2 regions of the Alcaligenes sp. SMD-FA genome follow, and region 2 is predicted to be linked to the other one. Evidence: riboswitches for the same ligand, from Rfam matches in the RefSeq annotation. Region 2 holds a riboswitch; the other holds the start of a gene.

Region 1 (7,494 bases), 1.5 Mb from region 2:
CAATTGGCCGCAAACATATAGCCCCAGTTATGGATAGAGCGTATCGGTAAAACCGTCCCACCCTGGCTGAATTTGCGCCGCATACGGCTGACCAACACACCCAGGCGATTGATATGCAAGGCGCCAGGCGGATTGCTGATGACATCTGTTTTACTGGCAACAGCCCGCATCAGCTCGTAATGGCTAGCCCGGCGATCCTCCTCTCGCAGCAAACGGACCATAAAGGCGCGCTCCGTGCTGGTCAGACTAAATGACATGCCAACCGGTGATATCAAGGTCCAGCCTTCCTGATCCAGCACCCACTCCTGAATCAAGGAGGGTTCAGGAATAATGGGTATCTGCATCAAACGCCGTTGCAGACTCTGCAAACTGGCCGCCAGCAACTCCAAAGACGCATCCTTGGGACAAAACTGATCGCCGCCACTGTGCAAGGCTTGCAACATGGCCGAGTCCGTGGCGTCGGACTGCATCAAGATCCCGATTTGCGGACACAGCATCCGTAAGCGCACGGCTGCAGAGCAAATCTCTGCCAAAGTGCCTCCCAGCCAGGCAATACATAGTGAACCGGCATGACGCCCGCGCGTTTGAGCCAACTGCAATAAAGCCGTTACATCCGGACAAAAAATAAGACGATAACCACGTTCAGCCAGTGCCTGAATTTTTTGTTCTAGTAAATTCCGATCAGGGATAGCCGTGGCCAGGTAGAGCACAACAGGACCGCCAGCAATTTCATTTGCAACCGACATAGTTGAAACCTTAACTATAATGACATCTGATGACTATGTCGGACAGTATAAATCACGACTGTGATTTTTTATCAAAACCATCGTGCTGGCAGTTACATCAACAATCTGTTGTGTGAAACATTTCTCCGAACGCCTTCGCCATGCACGTCAATACCGCGGTCTTTCTCAGGCGGATTTGGCACGTCTATGCGGATTGACTCAAAGCGCCATCTCCAACTACGAAAACGGTACTCGTCGAGATGCCCGCGAAATACTGGAGCTGTCCAGAGCCTTGAATGTCAGCGCGGTATGGCTGCGCAAAGGTGTCGGCCAGATGGAGTTCTTGGACGACAGATATACCTTGTCCGAACCTCAGGAAGGCGCTCCGATTGTCTCCTGGCCGTTCCGTCTGTTCTCCGTCGATGAGGTGGTTGCGCTAGCCGATAGCGAACGGGATTTGCTCGATCGCACTTTGCGTCATTTGCTGGACGGCATGAAAAAGCGCTAGACACTACTCGTTTCTGCCCCCTACCTGCTGTCGCCAAGCGTCGCACTCTACTCAGTGGCTGGTTGTACACACAGCGTGATACCAGACTGCGCCCACACCTATCCTAACCTTCTCTTTGCCTAGCGAAGCAGATGGGGCCGGATCGTTTTATCACATACGGGGTTTTTCTTGAAAACCATCGTGCAGGGCGTTCCATGAACAATCTGTAGTGTGAAACACTTCTCTGATCGCCTCCGTCACGCCCGCCTGCAACGCGGCTTTTCCCAAGCCGAACTGGCCCGCCTGTGTAACCTTAGCCAAAGCGCCATCTCCAATTATGAGAGTGGCACGCGGCGTGACGCGCGCGAGATTCTGGATCTGGCCAAAGCCCTGAACATCAGCGCCCAATGGCTCAAGAACGGGCTGGGCAATATGGAGTTGAGCACAAGCCATGCGGCCACCTTGCAAGACTCCGGCGAAGGCCCGCCCATTGTGACCTGGCCCTTCAACCGCTTTTCCGTGGACGAGATTGTGGCTTTACCCCCCAAAGAACGTGACCATCTGGATCAAACCATCCGTCACCTGCTCAACGGCATGAAAAGAAAATAAGCCTTATACGTCCACAAGCAGCTCTAAAGTACCTATACTTGTCGGCACGCAGGGGTACTCGCCATTTGGCGGGTTGAGATAAACCCTCGTACCAGTACGGATAATGCCGATGCTGGGAGCGTGTGCCACAGGTGCAATGCCTGCACGGCACTTCTTCCTATATCGGCTCCACCATTTCCTTGGAGCTGCAATGACAAGCAAAACCCCTTCTTTTACGGCCACTGCGGCCAGCGTAGACCCGGCTGCGATCCAGCCCTTACCCAACTCCCGAAAGACCTATCAAACCGGCTCACGGCCTGATCTGCGTGTGCCTTTTCGGGAAATCTCTCTGGCTGATACGCCCAGCCACTTTGGCGCCGAGCCAAACCCTCCCTTAAGCGTTTATGACACCAGCGGTCCTTACACAGACCCCTCGGTACAGATCGATATTCGCAAAGGTCTGCCTGCACTGCGCCAAGCCTGGATTAGCGAGCGCAATGACACCGAGTTGATGGCAGGACTCAATAGCCAGTACGGTCAGGCCCGCCAGGCTGATCCGGAGCTGGACACCTTGCGCTTTGAACTGAAGCGTCAACCCCGGCGCAGTACTTCGGGTGCCAATGTCACGCAAATGCATTACGCACGGCGCGGCATCATCACCCCTGAAATGGAGTTTGTGGCGATTCGGGAAAATCTGCGGCGCGAGCAATACATTGAAAGTTTGCGCGCCAGTGGCCCACAAGGTGAAGAGATGGCCCGCCGCCTGACCAAGGTACACCCCGGTCAGGGCTTCGGAGCCAGCTTGCCCACCACGGTAACACCCGAGTTTGTGCGCGATGAGATTGCGCGTGGCCGAGCCATTTTGCCCGCCAATATCAACCACCCGGAAACCGAGCCCATGATTATTGGCCGCAATTTCCTGGTGAAGATCAACGCCAATATCGGTAACTCGGCCCTAGGCTCCACCATTGGCGAAGAGGTCGAGAAAATGACCTGGGCGATTCGCTGGGGTGCAGACACCATCATGGATTTGTCCACGGGCAAGAATATCCATGAGACGCGCGAATGGATTATTCGCAACTCACCCGTTCCGGTGGGCACCGTGCCTATTTACCAGGCACTGGAAAAGGTCGGCGGCATTGCCGAGGATCTGACCTGGGATATTTTCCGCGACACCCTGATTGAGCAAGCCGAGCAAGGTGTGGATTATTTCACCATTCACGCTGGTGTGCGTTTACCCTTCATTCCGATGACAGCCAGTCGCATGACAGGCATTGTGTCGCGTGGTGGTTCCATCATGGCGAAGTGGTGTCTGGCGCATCACCGCGAAAGCTTCCTGTACGAGCATTTCGAGGACATCTGCGAGATCATGAAGCAGTACGACGTGGCTTTCTCACTGGGTGACGGCTTGCGCCCCGGTTCGGGCTATGACGCCAATGATCAGGCGCAATTCGCGGAACTGCGTACCTTGGGCGAGTTGACTCAGGTTGCGTGGAAGCACGATGTTCAGGTCATGATTGAAGGCCCAGGTCATGTGCCTTTGCATCTGATTCCAGAGAACATGCAGTTGCAGCTGGAGCACTGTCATGAGGCCCCCTTCTATACCTTGGGGCCTTTGGCAACCGACATTGCACCGGGCTACGATCACATCACTTCCGGTTTGGGCGCGGCGATGATTGCCTGGCAAGGCACGGCGATGTTGTGCTATGTGACGCCCAAGGAGCATCTGGGCTTGCCGAACAAGAAAGACGTGAAGGACGGCATCATCACGTACAAGATCGCGGCACATGCCGCGGACTTGGCCAAGGGGCATCCTTCGGCGGCATTCCGGGACAATGCCTTGTCCAAGGCGCGCTTTGAATTCCGTTGGGATGATCAGTTCAATCTGGGGCTGGACCCGGATACCGCGCGTGAGTTCCACGACGAGACTTTGCCTAAAGACTCGATGAAAGTGGCGCACTTTTGCTCCATGTGTGGGCCCAAGTTCTGCAGCATGAAGATCTCGCAGGATGTACGTGACTATGCCAAGGCTAACGGCCTAGATGAGCAGTCCGCTGTGGATCAGGGGATGAAGGAGATGTCAGTACAGTTCGTTCAGCAGGGCAGCAAGCTGTATCAGGAGGCTTGAAGCTTTATTGAAGACGAGCCTGGTGTGAACATGATCGTTGTTTGATCAGGCCTTGATGGGTTAAAGCCCTGGGTGGATTTTTTCTGCCTGGGGCTTTTTTTGCGGGGTTCGTTGCTTCATTTGTTGCTTCATTTGTAGGAACGCGAAGCTTGTCAGGCAAAAGAGATCGTTGCAGAAGACGCCAATTGAGCCTAGCTTCAGGGTGTCCGGCCTGAGAGTTTGCCGGTGCTGCGCACCGGTGCCCTTGTCGGAAGATAGCTACGGGCGCATCCTGAACTCACCGGGTACTTGGTCCCCCGGACCAAGTACAAGCGTCCGGCTCAAACAGCAGGATGCTTGCACCCCTACGCTATCTCCCGCCTGCGGCAAACCCTCTAAACCGACCGGACACCCTGAAGCTAGGCTCAACTGGCTCACAATCGTTTTTTTCTGGACAGTTCAAACCGCATGCTTGGATGGCGTATGACACTTTCCTGGCCTGCGTCGAATCTATGACCTCCCACCTCAGGCCTCTCACCTGAGACCTTTAACCTCCGACCTCTCACCTCAGTCCTTTCACCTCCGACGTCAAACGTCAAACCTCAAGCCTCAAACTTCAGATCCGAGATCCCAAATCTCAGACCCTTAATACATGATTGCTTGAATAGCCACGGTATAAGCCCTTGGGGGCGGTGGGGACCCGGAGGGGCGATTCAGAGTACTTGCCGCAGGCGGGGGCATCATCCGGGATGCAAGCACTCTGCTGTTTGAGCGGGACGCTTGTGGTTCGTCCGGGGGACGAACCACCCCGCGAGTTCAGAGTGCGCCCGGATGAGAACCTCGACAAGGGGACCGGTGCGCAGCACCGGCAAGTGCTCAAGCCCCTCCGGGTCCCCACCGCCCCCAAGGGCGTGCTCATTACTGGGTTCTACTCAATAATCAGCCTTACCCCCAAAGCAACGGTGACGCCATCAGCGACAACAGATAAGCGCCAATTGGCAGCTCACAGCTAACAACAAGCAACAAGCAACAAGCAGAGGACCCTGCCCTCAAACTCCATTACTCCCCGATCGAGCACAAAAAAAGCCCGGTTAAAAAACCGGGCCTTTTGTCAGCACGCCTTAAGGCGGCAAGCAGAGACTTACTTCTGCGGAGCGTACAAATACAACTCCACACGGCGGTTCATGGCGCGGCCTTCAGCCGTGGCATTATCGCCAATAGGAGCATTCGGACCACGGCCTTCCACCATCAGACGACCTTGCCCCACACCTTGCTGTGTCAGGTAGTTGGTTACCGCACTGGCACGGTTGACCGACAAAGCCTGGTTGGTTTGCGCCGAACCGGTGCTATCGGTATGACCAACAGCCTTAGCACGCAACTCGGGATGCTGATTCATCGCACGAGCAACACTGTCGAGCACAGGCAGCAAAGCGGGTTTCAACTGATAGCGACCCGTATCAAAAGACACACTGCTAGGAATATTGACCCGCAAGCTGCCATCAGCCATTTCGGTCACATCCACACCCAGCCCAGTTGCCCCAGACTGCTGAACATCCTTTTTGATGCCAGACCAGTTATACGCAGCAATACCACCAGCCAGGGCGCCGATACCTGCACCGATCATGGCTGCCTTGCTGCTATCTCCGATCAAGGCCCCAATACCCGCCCCCACAGCAGCACCGCCGCCGGCACCCATTGCGGTACGACCGCCTGTGCTCATATTGTCCATAGTGCCGCAAGCGGCCAAAAGGGAAAGAGCACCCGCACATGCTGCTAATTTTGCAGAACGAATGGAAATTGTCATTATTGGCTCCGTAATCTTAAGTTAAGTACCAAGACCGCTTGAATGCCTCTAATACTAGCAAGAGGCACACCAAGCAGGTACTTCAAAACAGACTTCACTGCCTTGTTTAACAATTCTTGATCTTGCCAGCGACCATGCCAACTTCAGTCACCCATTGCCTTGGGGGCTACGCCCTTGAATACTTAAAACAACTCTGCACCCGAGTCAGCAACGACTTCTTTGTACTTCTTAAGATCATTGCTGACAAGCTCGCTGAACTCGGCCATGGTGCCAGGCTCAACATCCGAGCCCATGGTAGCCAGGGCTTCACGTACAGCGGGATCCATCAAAGCCTTGGCGTAAGCGGCATGCAACTTGTCCAGAACGGGCTGAGGTGTACCGCCGGTGGCGAACACACCGAACCAAGTGCCCAGGTCGAATGGTTTCACGCCAGCCTGTTCCATAGTGGGAACCTCAGGCAAGAAAGTGGAACGATCCAGAGTCGTCACAGCCAAGGCTTTTACGGTATCGGCCTTGATCAACGGCGCGGCCGAAGCCAGGTTGTCAAACATGAAATGCACTTGGCCAGCCAGCAATGCTGTCTTGGCAGGATTGGCACCCGCGTAAGGGACGTGCACGGAATTGATCTGGGCACGGGTATTCAGAACCTCACCGGCCAGATGGCCTGCACTGCCATTACCGCCCGAGGCAAAGTTCATTTGACCAGGATGCTCTTTAGCGTAGTTGATCAGGTCCTGCACCGAAGCAATCTTGTTTTGCTCGGCAAACTCTTTGTTTACGATCAAGATGTTAGGCACCGAGGCAACCAGCGCGATGGGCGCAAAGCTTTCGACTGGGTCAAACGGTATCGCCTTGTACAACCAGGGGTTGATGGCGTTGATCGCCACCGCACCCATCATCAAGGTGTAGCCGTCTGGCGCAGCCTTGGCCACGATGCTGGCACCGATATTGCCACCTGCTCCTGATTTGTTCTCCACCACGACCGTACCCAGATCGTCTTTGACACGTTCAGCCAGCAAGCGCGCCATGCTATCCAAGGGGCCACCCGGCGGGTACGGCACCACGAACTGGATCGGTTTGGAAGGATAGGAATCCTCTGCCATGACAGCCGGGGCAGCCATGACAGCCGCAACACCAGAGACCGCCAGCAGCCACTTACAGACACGAAACATCACTTTTTTCCTTGAAATAAAAATGCATATGGGCTGCGTAAAGCAGCCCGTACAGAGCAACCACTGACCCTTAATGGATGATCTGGCTTAAGAACTCGCGTGTTCTTTCACTGCGTGGCGAGTCAAAGAACTCATCAGGCGTATTTTGCTCGATGATTTCGCCCTGATCCATAAAAATGACCCGATCTGCCACTTTACGTGCAAAACCCATCTCGTGGGTCACACACAGCATCGTCATACCGGTATGCGCCAGCTCGACCATTACCTCCAACACTTCCTTGACCATTTCCGGGTCCAGCGCCGAGGTCGGCTCGTCAAACAGCATGATCTTTGGCTCCATGCACAAGGAACGGGCAATCGCCACGCGCTGTTGCTGCCCACCGGAAAGCTGTCCAGGATACTTGTTGGCCTGCTCTGGAATACGCACACGCTCAAGGTATTGCATGGCCAGTTCCTGAGCCTGGGCCTTGGTCTTGCGACGTACCCACATCGGCCCCAAAGTCAGATTTTCCATCACAGTCAGGTGAGGAAACAGGTTGAAGTGCTGAAACACCATGCCCACATCACGCCGAATGGCCTCAACCTGACGCACATCGTTGGTGAGTTCCTCA
Region 2 (7,494 bases):
TTGTCAGTGGCAATGGTCATGTAGGTCACTTGCTCGGCCAGTAGCTCAATCGATAAGGCCGGGTGTTCATAACAACACAGGAAGTCTGTTTTGCCTTGGGCGAGCAGCTTGGCCATATCGGCCATCATGCCGGTGCTGATGTCGATGGGCACATGGGCCGACAAAGGCGCATGGCTACCTTTTTGCAGGCGGCTGACCCAGTCGGTGACCAGGGTACGCGCCAGGCTGCGGCCAGTGGCAATTCGTAAACTGCCATGCTCGGCCTGATCCGACGCCTGCAATTGCCGACGGACACGGTTTAATTGTTCCAGCACTTGGTTGGCGGTGTTGTAGAACACCTGTCCTTCCGGTGTCAGCGTAACGGGCAAGCTGCTGCGCTCGACCAAAGGCGTTCCTACCCATGCTTCCAAGGCCCGAATGCGGCGCCCAAATGCCGGATGCGTGACGTGGCGCTGTTCTGCCGCTCGAACAAAACTGCCCGCACGAGCCAGGGTCACGAAGTCTTCAAGCAGTTTGAGTTGGGACACGAAGAGCCGTCTTAAAGCATGGCCAGTCCGTTGGACTTTTCAACCAGATTGCGGATCCGTACGGCGTCACCAATACGCGAGTAACGACCCGTGGAATTCAGCAGCACAATAGCCACTTCACGATCTTCGATCTTGGTCAGCATGACCAGACATTCCCCCGCTTCGTTGATGAAGCCGGTTTTGGAAACTTGAATATCCCAGTTGGCGTTCTTCACCAAACGATTGGTGTTGTTGAATACCAGTTGGCGGCCGCGCACAGGCTGGACGGAATACTGATCGTTCGTGGTGTACTGCTGGATACGGTCATGTTGACTGGTGGCGGTCAGTAATTTGACCAGGTCACGCGGGCTGGCCACGTTGTCGCTGGATAAGCCGGTAGGTTCCACAAAACGTGTGTTGCGCATACCCAAAGCGCGTGCCTTGTCATTCATGGCGCGCACAAAAGCAGGCAGACCGCCAGGGTAGCTGCGGCCCAAGGCATGGGCAGCCCGGTTTTCCGAGGACATCAATGCCAAGTGCATCATGTCGGCCCGGTTCAGTTTGGAGCCAACGCGAAGACGCGAGCTGGAGTGTTTGACGCGGTCCACATCTTCGTCGATGATCTCCAGCATTTCATCCATAGGCAGACCGGATTCAGCCACGACCAGGGCCGTCATCAGCTTGGTAATGGACGCAATGGGCCGAACAGCGTCGCTGTTTTTTTGATACAGCACGGTGGACGACTCCAGATCTTGTACAAAGGCAATCTCCGAACGCAGGGCGGCGTGCTGGATGAGAGCGTCGTGTTTGAGGGCATTGAGCGCACGGCGGCTATCATTTTCGCTATAGCTGATGGGTTGCAGGTTTTTTTCAAAAACCAGATGCGGTACGTTGTAGCTGATGGCCGTGCTGGCGTCATTCAATGCGGATGGTTCGGCCAGCGCCAGCGTCTGCGCGACAGACAACATCGAAAATGGCGCTAACAATAAAGCGCATAATGCAGGTCGAATGAGTTTTTTTGTTCTGGTTTGAGGCATTTTTCAGTTCCCGGTCGGCGAGAAACAGAAGGGCGGATAGAATTTGTGCGTTTATGCTACCAGAAAAAATCTTCTTTATATTAGTATCTTACGACCCAAAGTTAAAAAAAATTTAAGATGTTTGCGCCGTATCATTAAGAAACTTATTTTATCTGTATAAAAAAACAGTCCATGTCTTTATTGAAATCCCCAAACGCCCAAAAACCTGTTTTTATAAACAGGTTTTATAAGTTTTGTCTTATTTTTTTAATCGTAGGAAGTACTCCCGCAATGGGGCACAAGGCGTCGCTAGCCTGGGATGGGGAGCAACTTAGCGAGGCCATCACAACCAGCTCTCCCCGTACTCAGCAACACTTTATGCCTCCAGAGTCCATACGTTCGCAGGCCCGTGCGCTTGGCAAGGTGGAGCTCAGCTACGACCATAACGGCCGGGCCATTCTGAAAAGTCGCCTGTGTTTGCAAGGTGGAGCCTGTGTGGACATGAACGGTTCGGTTCTTAGCACCAGAGCCTTTGCTGGTCAGGATGCGCGTCATGGCTTTGTGTTGGAGCATGAAGTCTGGAGTTGGGCGGGCAGCACCGAGGCGGTTCGAGTGCGGGCATCGATTCGGGTGAATTACCAGCGCTAGCTTTACGCGCCCGCGCCGCTTCCCAATAAACGATTTAATTTCATTTGGGTTTGATCTATCTCAAGGTGCGAGCCTAAAGAAACCCGCGGTACTGCCGATATGTAGTTCTGATGCCCATCGGGCCATAACCAGGACTTGTGCATGAACCCCTCTACTCTGATCGGCATCGTAGCCAGCGTGCTGCTGTTTGCCGTGATCTTGTTTTTTACGGCAGAAAACCCCGCCTTGTTTGTGGACCTGCCCAGCTTAGCTGTTGTGCTGGTAGGTACGTTGGCGGCGACGTTTATCAGCTACCCGTTAAGCGAAGTTGTCCGTATTTTTGGCCTGATCGGGACGGTGCTGCGTAACGAACGCCTGTACACCCAACAGGATATGGATGAGCTGATCAATATTTCCCGTTTGTGGATGATGGGTGATATTCGTGCCGTTGAAGAGGCGCTGGAAAAAGTAGCCAATCCGTTTTTGAAAACCGGTGTTCAACTGGTCATTGACCGAGCTCCCCAAGAAGATATTGAAGATCTTTTGCAATGGCGCATCAGCCGTTTGCGTGCCCGTGAGCATGCAGAAGCGCAACTGTTCCGTTTGATGGCCAGCTTCGCGCCTGCTTTCGGCATGGTCGGTACGCTGATTGGTCTGGTTAATTTGATGTTCTTGCTGGGCGATGGCGACATTACCTCTATTGGTCAGCAAATGGCCCTGGCCTTGATGACCACGTTTTACGGTGTGCTGCTCTCCAATCTGGTGTTCAAGCCTGTGGCCGTGAAGCTGGAGCGTCGTACCGAGCAGCGCGTGGTTTTGATGAACATGATCATGCAAGGGGTATCCATGATGAGCCAGCGCCGTGGCCCGGCTTTGATGCGCGAAACACTCAATTCCTTCATGGCCCAGTATCAGGACGAGATCAATGACCGGGGTGGCCGCGACGATGACGCGGACCCGGCTCCGGAGCGAGGTTGATCCCATGGGAAACATGGAGCAGGACCTGACCCTGGGTGAACTGGCTGACCGTCAGAAAGCCTTGCAAAAAGAGCTGGAGCAAGCCCGGGGAGCCAAGATCGAACAGCAACTGGCCGGCAATCTGGGCAGCCGCCGTCGCAGCCGCCCCTGGAATGATCCGGGGCTGGCCGTACCCGAGGAGGAAGAGGCCTGGCTGACCACTTATCTGGACATGATGACCTTGTTGCTGGTCTTGATGATTGTGATGCTGTCCTTTGCAGGCAAGCGGGTACAAACGGCGGCGCAGGGGCAAGGGCAGGGAGGTGCGACGGTCGTTGCACAAGCAGGCAAAGACGGAGCCGGTTTGTTGCCCGCAGGCGCGGGCCTGTTTCCCGAGTCCGGCCTGGGTGAGGGGCAAGGCAAAGGCAATCACGGTCTGGATCTGGATGGCTTGGGTGACAACATTGATGTGGTCATGAACGATCAGTCTGTGAGCTTCCGTATCAACAGCGAGATTCTGTTCAACTCGGGCGGTGCGGATCTGGGCTTGGAGGGCTTGACGGTGCTACGTCAATTGGCTGAAGTATTGCAAAAATCCACCCACCCGATTGTGATTGAAGGCCATACGGATTCGGTGCCCATTCGCAGCTATCGCTACCCTTCCAACTGGGAACTGTCCGGTGCACGTGCGGGCAGTGTGGTGCGTTACATGGAAGCCAATGGCATTGGCAGCCAGCGCCTGAGCGCGGTCGGTTATGCCGATACACGCCCCTTGGGGGACAATGCGACACAGCAAGGACGCGCAACGAATCGACGGGTTGAAATCATTGTGCAAACTCCTCAAATACAGCCTGAAAGTCCCGTCCAATAAGCCTTTACAACAAAACCCCGGTTTGCGACTGACAAACCGGGGTTTTTGTTTTGAACTTGAATCCAGTGTGTTCGGATTTAGTCCAGAACACGTGTGGAGGAGGCCAGGGTGCCCAAATCGAACTTGGGCAGATGGCGACGCAGAGGCATGATTAACACGCTGATCAGCACCGGCACAATGGCGGCCAGCAAGAAGGATTCCAGCAAGTAATCCATCGGGCCATTGGGGCGTGGGAACACGGCCAGACCGGCCACCAGGCCGCCCAGGGTGCTAAGGGTGGCGGTAAAGCCATCGTAGCGGCGGCTATACAAACCAAAGAACACGGGGAAAGCGGCTGCCGAACACAGCAAGTCTGCCAGCAGGAACAGGTACAGCACACTGAAACCTTGCGAGGACGCGTACAGCACAGGGATGGAGCAAACCCAGATCAGGGACCGCGCCAGACTCATCATTTGAGCGGTATTGCGATGGGGCATGATCCGGCCCAGATCCACCGCAATCAGGCTGGAAACAGCACTGATGGCGGTATCGGCACTGCTCATGACCAAGGACAGGCCCAAAGGAATCAGCAGTACCAGAAACCAGACCGGTACGTGCGGCAAAATAACGTTGAACAAGGCGACGGAGCTGTCACCGGTGGAGCCCAGGCCCACAAAGGCCAGACCAAATAAACCCATCAAAAAGATGAAAGGGGCGACAAACAGGCCACCGAGCAAAAAACCGCGACGCATGGACTGCGTGTCTTTGGCGGCATAGATGCGCTGCCAGTTGCCCTGGTGAAACAGGCCGGTCAGCAAGATGGCCACAAAGAAGGTCAGCCCGGCCTTGATACCGACCGGGTCGCCAAGCTCGATCAGGCGCGGCGCCTCCAGCTTCACGCTGTCAAACAATTGCACCGGTCCCCCTACGGCTTGCCAGCCAAACATGATGATCAGAAACAGCATGGGCAGGATTACAAGCATCTGTACCTTGTCGGTAAAGATGGACGCGCGCAGTCCGCCATAAGACGTGTAGATCAGCGTGGCCAGCAGCACAATACTGGCGGTGACCCACAGGGGGATAGGGGCGATCAAGGTAATCATCTTGGACATGGCGGTGATTTCAGCCGTCATGGAGATGAACATGTAAAACAACATGATGAGCAGGGTCAGCGCATACATAGGGCGACCGTAGCGGGCAATGACAAACTCGCTCAGGCTGTGGCCGCGTGGCAGCAGTTCGCGCATGCGTTTGCCCAGCGGAATCATGGCCAGGCGGGGCGACATGGAACCGAGGGCATAGCCGATGACGGCGCTCAATCCTCCCCAGGTGGCAGCCTGCGCGGGTGAGAACAGGATCCATGCGCCCAGCGAAGAAGCCAATAAAGTCAGAATGGTAGCGACGGAACTTTGACTATTGCGAGCCACCACAAAGTCTTCAAGAGAATTTTTGTAGTGGCGGGCGTATAGCACCCCGGCCAGAGCAAAAGCCGCAGAAAAAACGATCAGCCACAGGAGGGTGGCGGTTTGGTCCAGCATGAGATCTCCCCAAAAACCTGTTTGAACAGGCACAAACCGGCCAAGCTGGCGGGATGCCAGGGCAGGGCGCAGAAAAATGGAGGGATTGAAATGGGGCGTGTGAGCTGATGAATGCACCGCACAGACAAGAGCGGGCAGGCTGCCAGGCCGCGTTTCCTTTCCCTTCGCCGGCATGATCCGGATCAGGTTCTAAGGGTTACCGCTTGAATGCGGAGTCTCAGCCCGTTAAGGACTCCCCCAGGAACAGGTTCAAAGAGTAGGAGAGCTTCTTTCAAATGTCAATGATACGGTCTAGGCCAATTTATGCTATGGTCTGGCTGCGGCACGGGGTGTCCTTCTTGGAAAGGGCTGAGATAAAACCCGTCGAACCTGATCCAGCTCATACTGGCGAAGGGATGTCCGAATCCATAGACCTGCGTCTGAACCGGGCCGACATCCTCGCCGAATTCTTGCAAGGAGTCTCATGTCTGTGGAACACGTCTCGGAACTCTCCCAACAACTTGTTCTGGTCACCGGCGGCGCACGCGGCCTGGGGGCTTGCCTGGTACGTGCGTTTGCGCGTCAGGGCGCGAAAGTTGTCATCAATTACCTGAAAAGTGAAGCAGCCGCTCAGGCGCTGGCGGATGAGTTCCCGCAGCAATGTCTGGCCGTGCAAGCGGACGTGACGGATGCGACGGCGGTGCAAGCTTTGTTTGCCAAGGCCCAGGCGCATTTTGGCCAGCCTATCACTACGGTCGTCAATAACGCTTTGCCTGAATTTTCTTTCAACGGCGATGCTCGTCCCCATGCCGATACGCTGACGTGGTCGCAACTGAACCAGCAACTGGAAGGCATTGTGGGCGGTGCCTTGAACACCACACAGGCGGCATTGCCTGGTATGAAGCAAGCGGGCTTTGGTCGCATCATCAATATCGGTACGAACCTGTTCCAGAACCCTGTTGTGCCCTATCACGATTACACGGCCGCCAAGGCGGCGTTGTTGTCCATGACGCGTACCTTGTCGCACGATCTGGGGCCCGATCAGATTACTGTGAACATGATTTCTGGCGGTTTGCTGCGTACAACCGATGCGTCCGCGGCTACGCCCGAGGCCGTGTTTGACTTGATTGCGGCCAGCACACCGTTGCGCCGTGTGACTACGCCTGAGGAGTTCGCCGATGCCGCTTTGTTCTTTGCCGGTCCGTGGGCTCGGGCAGTCACTGGGCAGAATTTGGTGGTGGACGGTGGATTGGTGAAAAACGGATGAGGCAGCTGCACTTCAATTTATTCATTATGGGCTGCGGGCATCACAAAGCAGCCTGGCGTCATCCCGATTCGCAGGTAGAACGCCTCGGCGATGTCCGGTTTTACGAAGAACTGACCCAGATCGCCGAGCGTGGCAAGCTGGACGCCATATTCTTTGCCGATGGCCAATCCAGCGATAACGTGTCTGACGGTCCGCGCTGGTTTTTGGAACCCTTGACCATGATGGCCGCCCTGGCGCGAGCCACCGAGCGTATCGGCCTGATCAGCACCGTTTCCAGCACTTTCTACACGCCTTTTGTGGCAGCGCGCATGTTGTGCTCCCTGGATCATGTGTCCAAGGGACGGATGGGCTGGAACGTGGTGACATCCATGTTTGATTCGGAAGCACGTAATCACGGCTACGAAGCCATGCCCGACCATGCCTGGCGCTATGCACGGGCTGAAGAGTTTGTTGAGACTTCGCTGAAGCTGTTCGACTCCTGGAGCGACAGTGCCTTGGTGATGGACAGGCAGGGCGATTATGCCAAGGTAGATCAGGTGCGTCAGATCCTGCATAAGGGCGATCACTTCCTGGTCGATGGGCCCTTGACCTTGCCGCGCTCACCACAAGGACAGCCTGTTCTGTTTCAGGCCGGTGCCTCTGAGCAGGGCCGGGATTTGGCCGCGCGCAAAGCTGAAGCGATTTATGCCGTGGCGTATGACTTGCCCTCGGCCCAATCCTATTACCGCGACATCAAACGACGCGTGCGGGAAAC

The links. A riboswitch is a leader RNA that binds a small molecule or an ion and turns the genes downstream of it on or off. The one in region 2 is predicted to bind thiamine pyrophosphate.
Region 1: it holds a riboswitch for thiamine pyrophosphate, as region 2 does, so the genes downstream of both, thiC (phosphomethylpyrimidine synthase ThiC) here and OKX01_RS08975 (3-oxoacyl-ACP reductase) in region 2, are expected to answer to the same signal.

Annotation. Positions count from the first base shown of each region.
Region 1 is NZ_CP110108.1:3,437,479-3,444,972, forward strand. Features, by position in the region: gene OKX01_RS15895 (response regulator transcription factor) at 1-746, opposite strand, end outside; gene OKX01_RS15900 (helix-turn-helix domain-containing protein) at 859-1,233, shown strand; gene OKX01_RS15905 (helix-turn-helix domain-containing protein) at 1,444-1,821, shown strand; TPP riboswitch at 1,862-1,956, shown strand; gene thiC (phosphomethylpyrimidine synthase ThiC) at 2,012-3,928, shown strand; gene OKX01_RS15915 (OmpA family protein) at 5,049-5,627, opposite strand; gene OKX01_RS15920 (Bug family tripartite tricarboxylate transporter substrate binding protein) at 5,894-6,883, opposite strand; gene OKX01_RS15925 (amino acid ABC transporter ATP-binding protein) at 6,954-7,494, opposite strand, start outside.
Region 2 is NZ_CP110108.1:1,929,998-1,937,491, forward strand. Features, by position in the region: gene OKX01_RS08945 (LysR family transcriptional regulator) at 1-527, opposite strand, end outside; gene pbpG (D-alanyl-D-alanine endopeptidase) at 539-1,543, opposite strand; gene OKX01_RS08955 (flagellar protein FlhE) at 1,814-2,170, shown strand; gene OKX01_RS08960 (motility protein A) at 2,312-3,127, shown strand; gene OKX01_RS08965 (flagellar motor protein MotB) at 3,132-3,977, shown strand; gene OKX01_RS08970 (sodium:solute symporter family protein) at 4,055-5,494, opposite strand; TPP riboswitch at 5,636-5,743, opposite strand; TPP riboswitch at 5,810-5,907, shown strand; gene OKX01_RS08975 (3-oxoacyl-ACP reductase) at 5,958-6,740, shown strand; gene OKX01_RS08980 (LLM class flavin-dependent oxidoreductase) at 6,737-7,494, shown strand, end outside.